3 regions of the Paenibacillus sp. J22R98 genome follow, and region 1 is predicted to be linked to each of the others. Evidence: riboswitches for the same ligand, from Rfam matches in the RefSeq annotation. Region 1 holds a riboswitch; each other region holds the start of a gene.
What was found. A riboswitch is a leader RNA that binds a small molecule or an ion and turns the genes downstream of it on or off. The one in region 1 is predicted to bind ZMP and ZTP.
Positions count from the first base shown of each region.

Region 2: it holds a riboswitch for ZMP and ZTP, as region 1 does, so the genes downstream of both, AC50Y3_RS27710 (IMP cyclohydrolase) here and AC50Y3_RS23895 (bifunctional 5,10-methylenetetrahydrofolate dehydrogenase/5,10-methenyltetrahydrofolate cyclohydrolase) in region 1, are expected to answer to the same signal.
Region 3: it holds a riboswitch for ZMP and ZTP, as region 1 does, so the genes downstream of both, rpiB (ribose 5-phosphate isomerase B) here and AC50Y3_RS23895 (bifunctional 5,10-methylenetetrahydrofolate dehydrogenase/5,10-methenyltetrahydrofolate cyclohydrolase) in region 1, are expected to answer to the same signal.

Region 1 is NZ_JBXENW010000009.1:321,831-328,064, forward strand. Features, by position in the region: gene AC50Y3_RS23880 (ABC transporter substrate-binding protein) at 1-154, opposite strand, end outside; gene AC50Y3_RS23885 (response regulator) at 253-1,908, opposite strand; gene AC50Y3_RS23890 (cache domain-containing sensor histidine kinase) at 1,883-3,766, opposite strand; ZMP/ZTP riboswitch at 3,863-3,948, shown strand; gene AC50Y3_RS23895 (bifunctional 5,10-methylenetetrahydrofolate dehydrogenase/5,10-methenyltetrahydrofolate cyclohydrolase) at 4,044-4,916, shown strand; gene AC50Y3_RS23900 (cyclodeaminase/cyclohydrolase family protein) at 4,913-5,542, shown strand; gene AC50Y3_RS23905 (sensor histidine kinase) at 5,570-6,234, opposite strand, start outside.
Region 2 is NZ_JBXENW010000014.1:1,971-8,204, reverse strand. Features, by position in the region: gene AC50Y3_RS27735 (mandelate racemase/muconate lactonizing enzyme family protein) at 1-822, opposite strand, end outside; gene AC50Y3_RS27730 (GntR family transcriptional regulator) at 912-1,553, opposite strand; gene AC50Y3_RS27725 (GntR family transcriptional regulator) at 1,641-2,315, shown strand; gene AC50Y3_RS27720 (SRPBCC family protein) at 2,728-3,198, opposite strand; gene AC50Y3_RS27715 (xanthine phosphoribosyltransferase) at 3,289-3,858, opposite strand; gene AC50Y3_RS27710 (IMP cyclohydrolase) at 3,943-4,647, opposite strand; ZMP/ZTP riboswitch at 4,706-4,782, opposite strand; gene AC50Y3_RS27705 (alpha-L-rhamnosidase-related protein) at 4,845-6,234, opposite strand, start outside.
Region 3 is NZ_JBXENW010000004.1:173,254-179,487, forward strand. Features, by position in the region: gene AC50Y3_RS14160 (sugar phosphate isomerase/epimerase family protein) at 1-168, opposite strand, end outside; gene glyA (serine hydroxymethyltransferase) at 779-2,026, opposite strand; gene AC50Y3_RS14170 (TIGR01440 family protein) at 2,059-2,667, opposite strand; gene rpiB (ribose 5-phosphate isomerase B) at 2,683-3,150, opposite strand; ZMP/ZTP riboswitch at 3,267-3,349, opposite strand; gene AC50Y3_RS14180 (low molecular weight protein arginine phosphatase) at 3,479-4,054, opposite strand; gene AC50Y3_RS14185 (manganese efflux pump MntP) at 4,160-4,720, opposite strand; gene AC50Y3_RS14190 (L-threonylcarbamoyladenylate synthase) at 5,138-6,234, opposite strand, start outside.

The DNA.
Region 1 (6,234 bases):
GCTCCGTATTCTCTGCCGGAGCGTTCGTACCTTCTTCGGCCGGCTTGTTGTTGCTGCCCGTATTCGCGTTCTTCTCTGTGTCGTTATTCGAGCCGCATGCCGCCAAACTTGTTACCATCACAGCTGAAATAAGCATTAGTGTCCATTTTTTCATCTTTAATACCCTCCCCTATTACTGTGCGCTTCCCTTACGTTTCTCATTATAAAATGCCGTTTCTCCCCCGATAATGGAAAAAACGATGGCGTTTTGTATTATCCGCGCATCGTTTCGTTCCCTTTTATCCGATTCTCGTATTCGCTTGGCGACCAGCCGAAGAACTTCTTGAAGCTTTTGCTAAAATAGCTGCCATCGCTGTATCCGATACTCTCCGCGATATCCGACAGCTTACGGTTGCCTGCTCCGAGCAGCTCCTTCGCTTTATTCATCCGGACATGCGTGATGTAATCCGTGACGGTCATCCCGTTCTCTTTCTTAAACACGGCGCGCAGATAGCTGGCGTTGATGAACACATGCTGGGCTACCTTCTCTACGCCAAGCTCGGGATCGCCATACTGCTCTTCGATGAAAGCTTTGGCCGCTTGCGCAATAATGGATGATCGTGTCTTCTTATAGCGCCTCGTATAGTGAACGGCCTTGGTGAACAGCTCCTTCATCCACCGCTCCGCTTCGTCTATGGAAGCTAGCTCTCGGATCTCGTGATACGGGAAGAAATGCTCACCGAAGCAGTCCTCTATTGGCTGACCCGCTTCGCTGACATAACCGAGACAAACCGATACGAGGCTCATGCAAATCACATACGTATAGTCGATCGACAGCTTCTGCTCCCGGATGAGCCGGAATAGCTCGCTTAGCTTCGCCTCAATTCGCTCATCATCTTGCGCGCGCAGCAGCAACTGGAGCTCATCGCCAAGCTCCGGCGGATATTGCACGCCCGTTCCTTCCTTGGAGATATGCTGCCCGAAGGCGATGACGCGATCATTGCCGAGCACAAACTTGTTCTGCAGCGCCGTGAGCGCTTCTTCGTACGAGCAGCGTATACCGCTAATCCCGTCGTAGATTTGGCCGACGCCGATTGTAATCGTTAATTTCAAGTAGCGCTTGATCAGCATGCACAGCTTCTCGAACGGCTCCAGCTTCGGAAGCTCGGCCGTGGCTTGCGAGGAGCCTGCGGCTGTGGCTGTGGCTGTGGCTGAAACGCCATGCGGTAAGCCATATAGGCAGATGATGCGGCCTTCCGGTCCATTGAAGATAACAGGCTTCCCTCCGGAATCCTCCATCGCTTCGGCAAGAATATTGGTCACGGCATATTTCCACAGCAGCCGTTCGCTTACCTCGCCCCACTTGCGATCAATCTCATCGATTTCGATACAAGCGACGGCATAAGCCTTGGCATCCAGCTTCAGCTGATAGGAGCCGAGCTGTTGCAGAAGCACGTCTTCATGCTCGGCTAATTCTCCGCTGACCAGCCGATTCAGCACGCTCTCCTTCATGAGCTGCAAATTTTTCAAATGCGTCGACTGCTCTTCCTTCTGTTTGCGGTGATGCTCCTGCAACTTCAGCAGCGTAAGCGTCAGCTCATCCTTGGAGAATGGTTTTAAGATGTAGTCTTCGACACCGAGTTTCAATGCTCGCCTTGCATAGTCAAATTCATTGTGCCCCGTGATCAGCACAATGCTAATGCTGGGATAGTCTTCTTTCAGCCGCTGTGCCAGCTCCAGCCCGTCCATGAATGGCATCGTAATATCGACAAGCGCAATATCCGGCGTTGTCTGCTGTGCAATCTCGAGCGCTTCAAGCCCATTCTTCGCTTCTCCAATGATCCGGTAGCCATATAGCTCCCAGTCCAGCACCGTGCGTAAATACTCGCGAAATATGGACTCATCATCCGCGATCAGTAAATTCAACATGCCTGCCGCCTCCTGTCTCCTCATGCTGCTCCATTGGCAACCGAACTTGAATCTCCGTTCCCGCGCCCGGCTCACTGATGAGCGTCAGTCCGTACCCTTCTCCAAAATACAGCTTAATTCGGCTGTCCACGCTGCGCATCCCGAAGGAACTCCCGGTATTGCCGGCAGCAGATAGCGTTGCGACAGGCAGTGTGTTCGTTATATCCGGGCTTGGCTGAAGCAGTGTTTCGAGTCGCTGCTGCGGAATACCGACACCGTCGTCCTTAACGGTGAGCAGCAAATCCTGTCCTTCGATGCTGCCTGTCACGATGAGATGGCCGAACTCTCCCTTTGTCTTCAGCCCATGATAGATGGCATTCTCCACGAGCGGCTGCAGCGTAAGCTTTAATACCGTACAAGAGAGCACTTCCGGCTGTACATCGATTTGGTAATCGAACACGTCGGCGTATCGAATCCGCTGAATGGCCAAATAGTCGCGCAGCCCCTGCAGCTCATCCTGAAGAGGGATCGCCTCCTTGCCTTGGCTCAAGACGATCCGGTAATAGTCGGCAAGCGATTTGGTTGTGCGCTGCACATCCTTGACCCGCCCAATCTCCGAGAGCGTATAAATCACGTCGAGCGTATTGTACAAGAAATGAGGCTTGATTTGGGATTGAATTAGGGCAAGCTCGTACTCCCGCTTCTTCTTCTGCTCGAATCTCACGTTATCGAGAAGCAGATTAATACGAGTAAGCATCGTATTAAAGCCGGATGCGAGCAGTCCAAGCTCGTCATTCGATTTGACCGGCAGTTGGATGGTCAGATTCCCTTCTTTCACCAGCTTCATATACTTGGTCAGCAGCACGATGGGCCTGGCAATGAGGCCATTAAGAATGCCGGCACCCATCAGCGCGAACAAGAAGCAGAAGAAGCCGATGGTCATAATGAGCGCCGTAATTTTGCGGTTATCCGCCGTCAACGCATTAAAGGGCTCCATGGAAATCAGCTTCCAGCCAAACTTGGGCATCTCCGAGCTGATCACGAGCAGCTTGTCCCCTTGGAACCGATCAATTGTCGAGCCGCTGTTCGTTTGATTGATCCACTGCCGCAGCGCCTTGTCTTCAACGGGCTTCAGCAACTGCTCCTTATCCGTCGAGGAGACGATGGTGCCGGCTTGATCGGTCAGCATATAGCTGCCGCTTTGGTCCGTACCGATTTTATTGTAAATCGCCGAGAGCGACTGTTCCTTCACATTAAGCACCAGCAGCCCAAGCTCCTGGCCGGTATAGATGTTGTTGATTTTCTTGCCCACCGTAAGGACCGGCTCGTCCGCTCCGAGTGTAAGAAAGTTTCTTTTGTCCATCGGAAACCAAATGTTCTGACCGGTCGTTTCACCGATCCGCTTCAGCATCGCGGTTTGTAGAATGGTCTCCGGCTGCGGCTCGCCTGCGTTCTCGATCGCAGCGGAAGTCCCGTAGATCGTGCCATAGGTATCAATGAATGCAGCGCTCTCCACGTCAGGAAAGACGAGCAGCGCAAAGCTAAGCTGATTGGTAATCAGTGTCGACAGCAGCAGCGACCGCTCCCGGCCGATTTCCCCTTTGTTGTGGTCTTGAATGACCCGGTTTAAGTTGATGGTCAAAATGTTGGCGCAGCTTTCCGCATTCGTGAGAATACCGTTCATGCGCGTAATGATCAGCGAGGAGTTGTCGCTCACATTGCTAATCGTCTTGTCTACAATCGCATTCGTATAGATGGTATTGGACGCAAAGCCCAGCACAAGCAGCGGCACAATGATTAGCGGAATATAAATAGCGATGATTTTGTTGCGAATGACTTGATTCCGCAGCCAATTGGGATAGAGCCAGTTTGTCAGCACAAGCGCTTTGCCCCTTTCACTTTTTTTCCAAGATCCAGCAACATTATAGCACAGCCCTGTTCAAAGGCACCTCCCCATGCTACACTCTAGGAAAATAACGCTGCATGCAACTGGCGAAATCAGTGGAATGAACCACGAGGGAGCATGCGGATCGAAATTCACCGTTCGCCTGGGGAGAAGTATTTGCGGCTGGCTATGTCTGAGGACTAGCTTGCCTGCGAATGCTTTTTTTCGTTTCTGATCGACCGTACATTCAAGGTGAGGGAGAGGATCTCTAATGGCCATTGTACTGAAAGCAAAGGAAGCAGCGGAGCTCGTGTATGCGGAAATAACGGCCCGCGTAGAGGAATGGAAGAAGAATGGAAAACAGCCGTCTCTGGCGACACTACTAGTTGAGGGTGACCCTGCCTCCGCCTACTATGCCCGTTCCAAGCAAAAGATTGCCGAGAAGCTAGGCATCTCGTTCCAGCTCCATACTTTTGCGAATGATGTCTCTGAAGAGGAATTGAAGCGTGTTATCACCGCGCTTAATGAGGATGAAGACGTTTATGGCATCATGCTTGAGCTGCCATTACCCGCGCATCTATCGGCACCTGCAGTGGAAGCCTGCATCGCCCCTGCCAAAGATATCGACGGCGTCACTCCCTCCAATAAACTGGCGGTTTACACCGGCAATGACACAGGGCTATATCCCGCAACGCCGCAAGCCTGCATCGGGTTACTCAAGCATTACGGCTACAAATTAGAAGGACGTAACGTGACTTTAGTAGGCAGAGGACAGACAGTCGGACTTCCGCTGTTTCATCTCCTTCAGCGCGAGCACGCTACCGTGACCGTATGCCATTCCAGAACGCATGATCTGTCCGCTCATCTGGAACATGCGGAAATCGCCATCGTAGCGGTTGGCAAACCGAATACGATTACGAAGGAAATGGTACATTCCGGCTTAACCGTCATCGACGCGGGCATTAACGAGCTGGCAGATGGCTCGATCACCGGAGATGCCTCCTCGGATCTAATCAATGTGGCGGCGGCTGTCTCGCCGGTTCCGGGGGGAGTCGGTACGTTGACGACCGCAATCTTATTTCGCAATCTGATGAAATCGATCGATATCCAAATGTCGCAGAAGGGAGATGTGAGGTCGCGATGACAACTGTTACGTGGGATGATTCTATTCGTCGTTTCTTAGAGAAGGCAGCTAGTGCCGACCCGACACCGGGCGGCGGAAGTGCCGCCGCTCTTGCCGCAGCGCTCGGCACGGCCATGACCGCCATGGCCGCCCATCTCTCGCAAGGCGAGAAGTACGCCGATGCTCAGCTTCAAGTTAACGCTGCATTGAACGAGATGCAGCGCCTTTCTATCGCGTGCGAATCATTGCTCGCCGATGACATTTCGGCTTTTGACGGTTATATGCATGCACTGAAGCTGCCCAAACAGAATGAGTCTGAGAAGGCTGTTCGCCAAGAGGCGCTGCATAATGCGACCATTGCCGCCATTGAAGCTCCGCTTCGGCTGATGGAGGTATGCAGAGCGGCGCTGCAGTCGATGCTGAGCATCGCTTCCTGCACGAATGCGCATGTCATCTCTGACCTCGGTATCGGCGCTTTGCTCCTTGAAGCTGCTGCGCAATCTGCGCTCTTAACGGTGGAGATCAATCTAGCCTCACTAAAGGATGAGGGAATTACAGCTCATTATGCGGCGAAACGCACCGCTCTAATCGCTGAAATCGAACAACTCAAAAACCGGACATTAGCTGTCGTTCGCGACAGAATCTAATGTCCGGCTCCTTATCCCTTTATAGCTTCACGCCGCTCTCTGCACCCTTACGCTGAAGCGAACTCCTTCCGCCGTATTGGCGATGCTATATTCCGCGCCGTGAGCATCAAGTACTTTACTAACGATATAGAGACCAAGTCCGCTGCCGCCGGTTGAGCGGCTGCGCGACTGCTCCGCCCGGTAGAACGGCTCGAACAATCGAGGCAGCTTCGATTCCTCCACCTGCACGCCGGTATTCAGCACTTCCAGCCTATACCACGAACGATGATCGCGTCGCTCATTGGCAGCAGGCTCTTCCTCCGATAATCGAATAACAACCCGCTCCGCATCGCCGGAATATTGAACGGCATTCGTAATGATGTTCGCTACCGCCTTCGACATGAGCCGTTCATCGGCGGTGATCATCGCTTCCTCCGGAAGCTCGACCTCCAGCTTCATATGTTTGACATCTGCTAAATAGCTCATATTGTTCATCGATTCCCGCACCAATTCCGTCAGATCCACCTTGCACATCAGCGGTCGAAAATCCCGGCTCTCCAGCTTCGACAGCTCCAGGATTTCATGCACAAGCTTATCCATATCCTGCATGATCGTATACGATTGGCGCAAATATCTGTCCCGATCGCGATAGGAGCCTACATTGGCGATCATCGCTTCCAACTGACCGCCGACCGCCGTAATCGGTGTCTTGA
Region 2 (6,234 bases), on a different contig from region 1:
CTTCGATGCCGAAATGCCCAGATACTGCGGCTCCAGCTGAATAATGTGCACCGCATCATGGCGGAGCAGTTCCGCGAATTGCTCGCGCGAGTAGTAGTCCTCTCCGCAGGCAACCGGTACCGGGCTGCGGCGCGCCACTTCAACCATGCTCGAGATGAGCTGCGGCGGAACAGGCGCTTCGAACCAGGTCGGCTCATATTTCAGCATCGCATCTGCGAATTGCAGTGCCGTACTCACGCTGAAGCGGTTATGGCCTTCGATGAGAATGTCGACGTCCTTGCCGACGGCTTCCCGAACAGCCGCAATATTCTCGATCGCAGCTGAGAAATCCTGCCGGCTGACTGTCCGCCAAGCAGCGCCGAACGGATCGAACTTCAAGGCGGTGTAGCCTTTATCGACTACGATCTTCGCTTTCTCGAAGAAGTTCTCCGGCGTATTCGGCCCGCGGTACCAGCCGTTTGCATAACAGCGAAGCTTATCGTGACAGCTGCCGCCAAGGAGCTTGTAGAGGGGCTGATTCGTCACCTTGCCCATGATGTCCCAGCAAGCGGTTTCAATTGCGGCCAGCGCAGAGCCTTGAATCTGTCCGCCATCGGAGTAAACGTCGCGGAACAGCTTCAAACTGATCGTTTCCACATCGAACGGGTCGCGTCCGATTACGAGATGCTTCAGCTCATGAATAGCAGCCTCGACGGTTTTGGCAAAACCATTCAGTGTCCCTTCGCCAAGCCCCGTGACGCCTTCATCCGTATCCACTAACACGAAGAGCCAGTTCTTCCACGGGTTGCCGAGAATATAGGTGCGAATGTTTGTTATTTTCATTGCCGCTATGCCTCCCAATTGATTGTCGTTAATTGAGCCCAGCGTAGCACAGCCGTTTGGGAGGCGACAAGATGTCTAACTTGTATACATCAAAGCATGATCTTCTTCACATATTCGATATGCCGCTGCGTTAGCTGTACAGTCAGCTCGGGGTCGGTGCCTGCCAGCGCATGACGAATCTGCCAATGCTCGTCGATGCTGCCCGCAAGACGCTTCTTATTGCGGTTGAAGGTCGTCCGCACGACGAGCAGAAACTTATCCTGTATGCGCGACATTACCTCGGTATATTCCTCATTATCGAGCCCTGCGATAATCAGCGCATGGAAATGGCGGTCAAGCTCCACATATCGCATGATATCTTCATCAGCTATCGCTTCGGCCTGCTGCGCCAAATTGTCATCCAGACCGGCGAAGAACGCTGCATCCATCTTCCCCGTCAGCCGGCGAACGGCATAGGTTTCGAGCGATAATCGCAGCTCGTAGATTTCCAAAATCTTCTTAAGCGATACCTCTTGTACGATGACCCCTTGCTTCGGAGACAGCTTTACGAGCCCCATCATCTCCAGGCGATCGAGTGCGGAGCGAATCGGCGTTTTGCTCATACCCAGCAGCTCGCTGAGCAGCTTCTCGGGCAAAAACATCCCGCCTTGCCACTCTCCGCTCACAATCCGATTCTTAATCGCTTCGAAAGCCTGATCACGCAGCGTCACAGCGTTCTGCTGCTTCTCCAACGGCCGTCCCTCCTTCGCTTCCTCTCTCTTATGTTATACTACTTTTTAGTAGCTTTCGGATGAAAAATAATAGGAGGGATCCTCCGCATGCCCCGCCAATCGCTGCGCGATGAAGCCTATCACGTCATCTATGAACAAATTATAGGCGGTGAGCTGCCCAAAGGAACCGTCACCTCCGAGGTACAGCTCAGCCGTCAGCTCGATATGAGCCGCACGCCCATCCGTGCCGCGTTGCAGCAGCTCGAGAATGAAGGCTTCCTGCGGATCATTCCCAAGCACGGCGTGCTGGTGCTCGATTCATCTGCCCAGCGGGTCGGCGATCTCCTTGAGCTGCTGACCGCGCTGCTATTGTATGCCGTCACGAGCGTGCGCAACCGCGACGAAGCCGCGCTCGCCGAGTTGTCCCGGCAGCTAGTGGACGAGCTGGAATCGCTGCTGGCTGCTGGCGATGAATCGTCAGCTTATGCTGTCGACGATGAGCCCGACCATGTTGTCGACGGCGAGCTTGCGTTATGTCAATTCGAATATGATTTCGTGAGCCGTGTCATCGCACTCAGTCATAACCAGGAAATGCAGCAAACGCTGGCGAACAGCGCATCCCGCTTATTCTGGGCCGGCAACAAGAAACGGTGGATCGCCCCATACCGTCATGAGATGGGGGACACGCTCCACTTGCTGCTGAGCCGATTGACCTCCGATACCGACAGCTTCATCGAAGCGATGAATCGTTACTTGCAGATGCTGAAGAAGACTTGGATCTAGTCACTAGAAATACTTAGAAGTACGCTTCCACATCGCTCTCCGTCATTGAGTTCACTCTCTAACGAATCCCAGAGGTCTTATTTAGATCTCTGAACTGGGTTTGAATTTCTAACGAATCCTACAAGCACTATTCCATATCCAAATGCCGATTTCGACTCCATTTTCCCATAATAAGACCCATACGATTCGTTAGATCTGAATATCGGCTAAATTCATGCATATAAGGCCCATAAGATTCGTTAGCACATCCCCACAGTAACAATCTTCCTCTAGCTGTCTCGAACATAGCATACTTCTGATCCCGACCCATACAAAAATGGCTGCACCGGGCACTATCCCCCAGTACAGCCATTTCACTTTCCAATATCTCCTGTCACTGTTTACTCATCATTCATCTTTCATCACTCGTAACTCACTTCGCAGTCAGCGTACCCAGCAAAGCTTCCAGCCGGTCGAAGTTCTGCTCATTCCCATCCACTACATAGTCCTTCACATGGTTGAATTCAGCCGCCGTGTTAAATTGCATAAGGAACGACAGCTTCGTACGCCCGACATCCACTTCCTCGAATGAAGCGTTCACCTGAAAATGCGGTCCCGTAACATGTTTGAGCACGATTTGCTCCGGCGCCTTGATCGCCTGGAATACATTTTTATTCTTATAGTCGGTGCCGTCAGGGCCGTGCATGACGAATTCCCAGACTCCGCCTTCCCGAAATTCGAACGTGCTGAACGTGTTCGTAAATCCATTCGGTCCCCACCACTGCGCCAAGAGATCCGGATTCGCCCATGCCTGAAATACAATTTCGCGCGGCGCGTTCATCACGCGCCAATTCAGCACATCTCTCTCGCCAATAATCGGATTCGGGTTCGATTCTTTGTTCATCCTGTTATCCATTCCTCCCTATCATCATGATCATCCGTCACGCAAGAAATTTTTCCGAATCCCTAATTGCTCACGGTCAGCTGTCTGCCATTAAACAAACTCCACCTTGCCGCCCTCCAACGAAGCAATGCGAGCAAGCGACTCCACGCGGAATCCCTGCTCCAAAAGTTTCCCTCTGCCGGACTGGAACGACTTCTCGATCACGATCCCCATGCCGGCTACCTCTGCCCCGGCTTGCTGAACGATTCGCGCCATACCAAGCGCAGCTTCCCCATGAGCGAGAAAATCATCAATAATCAGCACGCGATCATTCGGTGCGAGGAACTTTCTCGATATCGTGACTTCGCTCTCCTCTTGTTTCGTGAATGAGTATACCTTCTCCGTGTACAGGTCATCCCGAAGCGTCAGCGATTTGCGTTTACGTCCGAACACCATCGGCACGCCAAGCTGAAGTGCGGTCAGCACTGCCGGTGCAATGCCCGAAGACTCGATTGTCATGATCTTCGTCACACCGCTCTCGCGAAACAGCTCGGCAAAAGCTTTTCCGACCGCAAGCATCAGCTCTGCATCCACTTGATGATTCAGAAACGTATCTACTTTTAATACCCCGCCATCCAGCACGATGCCTTCTTGCCTTATTTTCTGCTTCAGAAGCTCCACAGTACTCACACACCCCTTGTTCCCATTTCCGCTTAAACCTGCAATCAGTATTCCCCGATTAACCGACCTAATCCTGCCAGATTCTCAAACATGCTTATTTCTAAAAGCGTAATTAATCGTTTGATCCTCCACGCTAATCGATTTAACCAGCAGCGATATTCGGTTATCCGGGTTGATTCCCTCCCAATAGAAATCGGCGGTTTCTTCAATGGAATCGAATAACGGCACTTCGAACGGATCGCCCTTAAACGGCTTCAATACGCCATCCCGTTCCGATTCATAGGTATGTATACAGTGTCCCGTCCCCTGCTTAAACCGGCTGAAATGATACCGACTACGCAAACATACCGAAGGGTCGTTGTCATACGTTTTGAGAATAGACAATTCATACTGCTGCACATCCGCATAGATCACGGCAGAGATCCGCGGCGTAAAATGCGGCGCATCCGGCTCGAACTCTCGGTTCATCAACGCTTGCTCGAAAGTCTGCCGAAGCTGCAACCCCTCATAGATGGTGTCCGTCTGGTCACCGTTAGAGACAATGTGCGCATCCTCCCAGTGGCGGATCGGATAATAAATAATAAGCGAAGGATCTTCCATCAACGCCGGATCGAATGCCTTGTTCCTGACATACATGCCATCCTGCTCAAAAACCCGATTGCGGCTGTTCACGCTGCGTCCCATAATCCAATACACCTGCACGTAATGCGACCCGGAAGGTGTCATGCCTGCAATCAAGGTTCTCCCCGGATAAGGCTTCTCAAACAACTCCTGTTGATAGGACTTCACTCAACACTCGCTCCTCTCCGAATACAAAAAGAGGCAAGGAGAACTCGTAAGCTCCCCCTACCTCTGCCCAGGCGTACGGCTCGTATCCATATGCTCCCTCATGGTTGCCCATGTACGCCAGTTACATACAGACTGCTAAATTACTTTCACAATACCGAATTAAGCCCTATAAATCAACTATTATTCTGCGAGCTTGTTCATACGACCTTATGCTCGCTCAATTCCACGACCTGAACGCCGGGAGGTGCAATGACACTCGTACACACCTTGCCGCTATCGTCCACATACCACTTCACATGGAGATCACCATACGGAGTGTTGACCGTACCGCTGCAAGCGCGAATGCCGCCGACCGGATTTGGCGAGACCATCACTGTTTTGTAACCAGGCTCAAGCGACTGAACACCGAGAACAACTTCGCCGATCCATTTCACAGGCGTGCTGGACCATGCATGGCATAAGCTCATCCGGTAGGAGCCGTAAGCTGTATAAGTGGTGAGAGCATCGTGAAAATCACGCCCTCCGTTTCCTTCCCCATGCGAGTAAGCTTCCCAGAAGGTCGTCGCCCCGTGATCGAGCATTCCGCCCCATACGATCGAGATCACATCATACGCTCGCTCATGTTTCCCAAACCGGGAATAACACTCAGCCAGTTGGAACGCCGATAACGGCGTGATCGGATCCATCAACTCATATTCGTCCAAGAAGGCTACCGCTGCATCAGCACTCACATAACCGCTTGCAATACCGAGCACTTTAACTGCCAAAGCGTAAGGCTCTTTCATAAAATCCTCGGAGCTCAGTGCCCGCATCGGCCAATCGAGCAGCGGCGCCAGCTCCAGCTCAGGTAATTCGGCTGCCAATTTCACCAAGTCGGCATGCGCCAATGCATAGATTGCTTGCAGCGCAATAACCTTCTCCTCGTTGGTCAGCGGTACCCATTCAATCAGAATGCCGTCTTGGATGAGGAGCCCTTCACCTGGTCTCGTATTCTCAAGCACCCATTTCATATGGCGGTGCATCGGCTCCTTCAGCTCCAACACAAATTCCTTATCGCCCGTCTGAAAATAATACTCCGTTACCGTCTTCATCCACCACAGCGTATATTCACAAATACTGTTCATCCAATGCCCGCTCGGCGTACCTTCTCCCAGCTCACTCACCGCACGGCGGATAACCTTCGTATCGTCCCATAAGAAGTAACAGGATTTTGCCGCCAGATAGAAATCAAAGGTCCAGTTCAGCCGATCCCGCTTAATTCCGTCCCACAGCCCAATTTGATGACAAATCCGGCTCGTATGCGCGGAAACCTCAAAGATTTGATTCAGCTCCTCATTATCGCTTTGCAGTTTCCCAGCTTGGCGCAGCGCTACGTGCACCGTCTGGAACGTCAGCTCCAGTTCAAAAGACCGCGCTGGTTCGCCCAGTACATACAACTGTATATAACGACAGCCCTGCGGAAGCGTACAGACCGTTTCTCCCGGAGGAACAACGAGCCACTCCGTAATACAACCGTCGTAATGCGCAAGCTCCATGGTCGATTCAGCACCATTCCATAACAGCTTCACCGGCTCGTCACCTGAGTTT
Region 3 (6,234 bases), on a different contig from region 1:
AACCGCAACGCCAGTCCGCTCACTTGCGGCTTTCAGCTCTGGCACAAGGTTCGTGAAGGTAGAAGCCGGAATGTCCACATTGACGCAAAACTCTAAAAAGGCCAAGCCGAGATTAGCCGCATAATCGAAGCTTTCAGCACGATAATCTGCAATAATTCCAAGTTTCATATTCGGTTCGACTCCTTCGTCTTCATCCTTTTATGACACATCTCCGAAACGTTTCGGATTGACACGCACTACCACTATATATCCAGCGAGAAAGCGATTGCAACATAAATTTATCGACAAGCGGTAAGTGACCGGAGTGAGTGATTCGGATGGGCGGCGGTTCATTGCGGGAGAGCAGGCGGTGGATGGTCAGTGGGACGGCGGATGGCGGTGAGACGATGGGTGGCGGATGGTGGACGGCGGTGGCGGGATGGCGAGGCAGCTTGTTACTTTGGTAATCGCTAACGAATCGTGGTGGTCTTATTTGAGCGCAATCAGACCATAAAATTTTCTAACGAATCGTGGCGGCCTTATATGAGCGAATTGGGGCGGTATACGTCATTTTAAAACCAAATAAGACCTGTAGGGTTCGTTAGATTTTAAAATGGCGTGATTTGGGCGAAATAAGACCTCTACGGTTCGTTAGAGTTGAGAATTCGGTGGAATGAGTAGCGTAATACAGCTATATTACACGCCTGACCAAAGATTTCGGCTCCGCAGCATGCTGCGGAACGCAAAAAAAGGCGGCATAGGGAGGAACCCTCTGCCACCTTTTTTTTTGATTTTCCGCTTAGTAAGTCATGCCCGGGTAAAGCGGGTATTGCGACATAAGGTCGCTTACCATGCCGCGTGCTTTTTCCAGAACAGACTCGTCTTTTGGATTCTTAAGCGTCATTGCAATTACTTCTGCGATTGTAGCCATTGCGTCTACGCCCATGCCGCGCGAAGTCGCTGCAGGCGTACCGATACGGATACCGCTAGTGATGAATGGGCTTGTTGGATCGAACGGAATCGCGTTTTTGTTAACTGTGATTTGAACGGAATCGAGTACGTGCTCCGCATCTTTACCTGTGATGTTCAGGTTGCGAAGGTCGATCAGCATCAAGTGGTTGTCCGTACCGCCGGAAACGATGTTGATGCCTCTCTCGATCAAACCGTCAGCGAGCGCCTTAGCGTTGTCGACAACGTTCTTGCCGTATTCTTTGAACGAAGGCTGAAGCGCTTCGCCGAAAGCTACTGCTTTAGCCGCGATAATGTGCATCAGAGGTCCGCCTTGGGAACCCGGGAATACTGCTTTATCTATCGCTTGCGCCCATGCTTTGCGGCAAAGGATCATACCACCGCGAGGACCGCGAAGCGTTTTGTGCGTAGTTGTTGTTACAAAGTGAGCATGTGGAACCGGGCTCGGGTGCAAGCCTGCAGCTACAAGACCTGCGATATGCGCCATGTCAACGAAGAGCAATGCGCCTACGTCATTAGCAATGCGGCCAAGCTCTTCGAAATCGATGATGCGCGGGTAAGCCGATGCGCCTGCAACGATCATACGAGGACGGTGTTTGAACGCCAGTTTGCGTACTTCTGCATAGTCGATTGTAAATGTGTTCTCGTTAACGCCGTAAGCTACGAAGTTGTACAGAAGACCGGAAGCATTAACCGGGCTGCCGTGCGTCAAGTGACCGCCATGCGCCAGGTTCATACCAAGAACCGTGTCGCCAGGGTTTAGCGCCGCTAGGTAAACAGCCATGTTCGCTTGTGCGCCGGAGTGAGGCTGCACGTTCGCGTGCTCAGCACCGAACAATTCTTTGGCACGGTTGCGTGCGATATCTTCCGCGATATCGACATGCTCACAGCCGCCGTAGTAACGTTTGCCCGGGTAGCCTTCCGCGTATTTGTTCGTCAGCACCGTGCCCATTGCTTCCAATACCGCTTCAGAAACGATGTTCTCGGATGCGATCAGCTCGATGTTGTCGCGTTGGCGCTGCAGCTCAAGGCCAAGGGCTTTCATGATTTCGGGATCTTGTTTACGTAGGTTTTCCATGTTGATGAGTCCTCCTCAAGATAATAAGTATATTAGTCGCATGTGCCGGCATCCGTTGCCGGGCCTGCCGCTTCTCGCGTGTAAACCGCACGTTCCCCGCCAATTAGCTTCGGACGGGTATAAGCCATCGTCAAATGCGCGGATCCGATTGCTCGAATCGTTGGTCGCACCGGTACCGCAACACGCTTCAAATGCATGCCGATGAAGGTGTCGCCGATATCGATGCCCGCATGAGCTTGAACCGTCTCGGTCAGCACAGCATCCTGCAGCGTTTGGAACGCGTAGGCTGCCATCGAGCCGCCGGCTTTACGCACAGGGACCGCCGAAACGAGGTCCAGGCCGTATCGCTCAGCGGCTTCCCGTTCCATCACGAGCGCCCTGTTGAGATGTTCACAGCACTGATAAACGGGATAAAACTGCAATTCTTGCCGTACCTTCTCGACCCCCGCGTAGATCGCGGCTGCCGTTTCCAGCGTGCCTGATGTACCAATCCGTTCGCCGAGCACCTCGCTGGTGGACACGCCGATTACAAGCAGCTGTCCCTGACGAATGCCCGATGCGGCTGCCAGCTCGCGGACTACGGTTTCTACATCCTTGGTCAGCTGCGCCGAGTCCATGTTGCTTATTCCGTGGTCGCTCATCGCTGGATACGCCCCTTACTCGGATTTCGCCGCATCGGCGTATTGTGCTTCAAGCTTCATCACTTTGCTCACGCGGCCGATATGACGCTCGCCATTGGAGAACGGTGTCTCAAGCCAAATCCGGATAATCTCTTGGGCTACGCCCGGGCCAATGACGCGCTCGCCCATTGCCAGCACGTTGGTGTCGTTGTGCTCGCGGGTTGCTTTAGCCGAGAACATATCGTGCACCAGCGCGCAGCGAATGCCTTTGACTTTGTTAGCCGCGATGGACATGCCGATTCCCGTGCCGCAAATGAGAATGCCGCGTTCTGCCTTGCCTTGCGCTACAAGCTCAGCAACCGGAAGTGCATAATCCGGGTAGTCTACGGATTGATCGCAATCGCAGCCTACGTCCTCAATGTCGTGACCAAGCGATTTGATAAACGGAACTAGCTCATCTTTCAAGCGGTAGCCCGCGTGGTCTGCGCCGATGGCGATTTTCATATCCATTTTCCTCCCAATAAGACCGCACATGGCGGAAATTGTCGATTCACAATGGCATTAGTATACCTGATTTCGCCGAAAAAGACGAAAAAAGAGCAAGCATGCTTACGCACGCTGCTCTTTGCCCAGGCGACCGGCCGTATGATCCGATGCTCCACCGTGGTTTAACCCACTTTCGTCGCCAGTTACATCGGAAACCGTCTTTAATTGCTTTTATCATAACGGATTTTGGTGTCAAAATCAATCGTTGCCGGAAGAAACGGCGCTTGCCATCCTTTGGCAAAGGAAGAGGTGAACAGCAAGGAAAATACAACGATCCCTATACTTCTTAGCCGTTCAGGCGATCAAGAAGGCGGTTTAACGCGGCTTCGATTTGGGTCGCGCTCTGCTCATAAACAGCCAGCGAACCGCCGAAAGGATCCGCCACATCGAAACTTGGGATCTGCTGCTCCAGCTGAAGCAACCTTGACCGTTCCTGCGCCGTCATCGGCTGGCCAAGCGCTTGCTTGATCTGCCAGCTCGAATACAGCCCTTCCAGCTCCGCGATGTCAGCCAGTACGTTGGGATCCGTATTCACGAATTCGAGCAGCGTATGCGTCTTGTCCACGGCAGCCGGAAAATGCTGCAGCAGCTGCCTCTTATGGCTGGCGGTCATGGTCAAAATAAGATCAGCCCACGCAATCGAGCCGCCTTCCAGCGCTTTTGAAGTGCCGTTGTGCGCGATATCGCGTTTGGACAGCGCCGTACGTGCATGATTGGAAACAGGCAGTCCATCGATCGTGGACACGCCTGCGGAACGAATATCGAGCTGCATGCCCCTTTGCTGGGACATCGCCCGAAGCAGCGCTTCAGCCATTGGTGAACGGCAAGTATTGCCGGTGCACACGAATAGTATCCGTTTCACGATTGATACACTCCTTTTCGTAGGTGTGGGTTTGGTGATTGATCTATAGGTTATAAAATTGAAATTGTTTGTGATAAAAGATAAAGGGCATAGGTTGCTGGTCTGTTAAAACAGGAACAGCAATCCGAATGTGAATAAGATCACGCCGCCGCACGCTTCCCCGTAGCCGCCGAGACTTGTACCCACTTTACGGCCGAGCAGCAGCCCAAATACGGACATCATCCCGCCGGCAACGCCGAACAGCAGTACCGTCAGCAGCATGTCCGTATCGAACATGCCAAGAGAGATCCCGACGGAAAAAGAGTCGATGCTCACGCCGAGTGCGAACAACAGCATTCCCCACGAGCTTCGGTAATCGATCGACTCCACGGCATCGCCGCGCAGCGAGCTATAAATCATATGCCCGCCGAGGAGCAGCAGCAGCGCGCCGGCCGCAGTCGTCGCAACGCCACCAAGCAGCGTACTGACATATTTGCCCGTAAAGATGCCCATGAGCGGCATAATCGTGTGAAAAAGCGCAATGATCGCGCTAAGCTTTGCTATATCCATCAGCCGAATGCCTTTGAGCCCGATGCCGACACCCAGCGAAAAAGCATCCATCCCCAGTGCCATAGCGATAATCAGCAGCGTCAGCAATTGTCCGGCATGCATGCCCGCCTCAACCATTTCATCCTCTCCTTGTCCGCAACCTCTGAGTAAGCATATGCGGACAAGATGGGAAAGATGACCTGTGGAGACGGGGGAGCAGGACGCGCACGCGCTAGTTTTCGAGAGCAAGGGCGTGGTGGCGCTTGGTGCGCGGAGCGAGCAGGTTTGGTGCGAGCTAGTGCAGCGGTGCTTGGCGCGCGGCGAGCAGGTCTGGTGCGAGCTTGCGCTGCGGTGCTTGGCTCGCGGTGAGCAGGTCTGGTGCGAGCTAGCCCAGCGGCTTGGCGCGCGGCGAGCAGGTCTGGTGCGAGCTAGCCCAGCGGCTTGGCGCGCGGCGAGCAGGTCTGGTGCGAGCTAGCCCAGCGGCTTGGCGCGCGGCGAGCCAGGTTGCTGCGAGTTAGTCCAGCGGCGCTTGGCGCGCGGCCGGAAACCTTGTCGCTAGACGTGGACCACCGCGTGACCGGCCGCTTTGGATAAGCGATTCATGAGCGCGTGGCCGATACCCTGCTCCGAGCAGGTCTCGGCCCAAATGCGCTGTACGCCGCGGTTGTCGAACTCGCGCAGCGCGTTGTAGAGGCCGTGCGCAGCCGTTTCCAGCTGCGCCAGGCTGCCGACGACGAGCACGCAGTCGGCGTCGTACCGAGCAGCATGCTCGGCAAAGGCGAGCACGCCTGTGCGCTCGCCGCGAGCCCTCGCTGCGCCGACTTCCGCCTCAATATAGGCGGAGACGGCGTCAGCGTCGCCTTTGACCAAGTGCATCAGCCCCTGTGGGGCGTAATGCGCATATTTCATGCCCGGCGAACGCGGCGCATGCGTTTCCGCCGCGGGAGCTCCCGCCGCCGCAGGCGCAGAGGCGGCGGCTATGCCGGCGCCGGGCGCAGCCACGGCGTCGTAATCGACCCGTGCTGCAACCTCGCGCAGCGCTTCGGCCGTCACGCCGCCGGGGCGCAAAATGCGGACAAGATCGCCGTCAACCTCCACGACGGTCGATTCAAGTCCTACCCCAGCAGCTCCGCCGTCGACAATACCGTCGATTAGGCCGCTAAGGTCATCGCGCACATGAGAGGCCAGTGTCGGACTTGGCCGACCGGAGCGATTCGCGCTAGGTGCCGCCAGCGGGCAGCCAGACGCAGCAATAAGCTGCAGCGCCACAGGGTGAGCAGGCATCCGCACCGCGACTGTAGCAAGTCCCGCCGTTACCCGCGGCGATACAGCCCCCGGCTTCACCGGCAGCACAATCGTTAGCGGCCCCGGCCAGAAGCGATCCATGAGCCTCCCGGCAAGCATGGATGACTCTCCTTCCAGCGGAAGCGTCAGCTCTTCCAGCTGCTTGCGATCCGAGATATGAACGATTAGCGGATTGTCGGAAGGGCGTCCTTTTGCCTCAAAAATCCGTTCAACCGCCGCCGTGCTCCTCGCATCCGCACCTAGTCCGTAGACCGTTTCGGTCGGAAAAGCTACAGTCCCGCCTTCTCGCAGCAAGGCAGAAGCCTCGTCCAGTTCACTTTCGCGCGGGTGGTGGCTATCCACTTCCC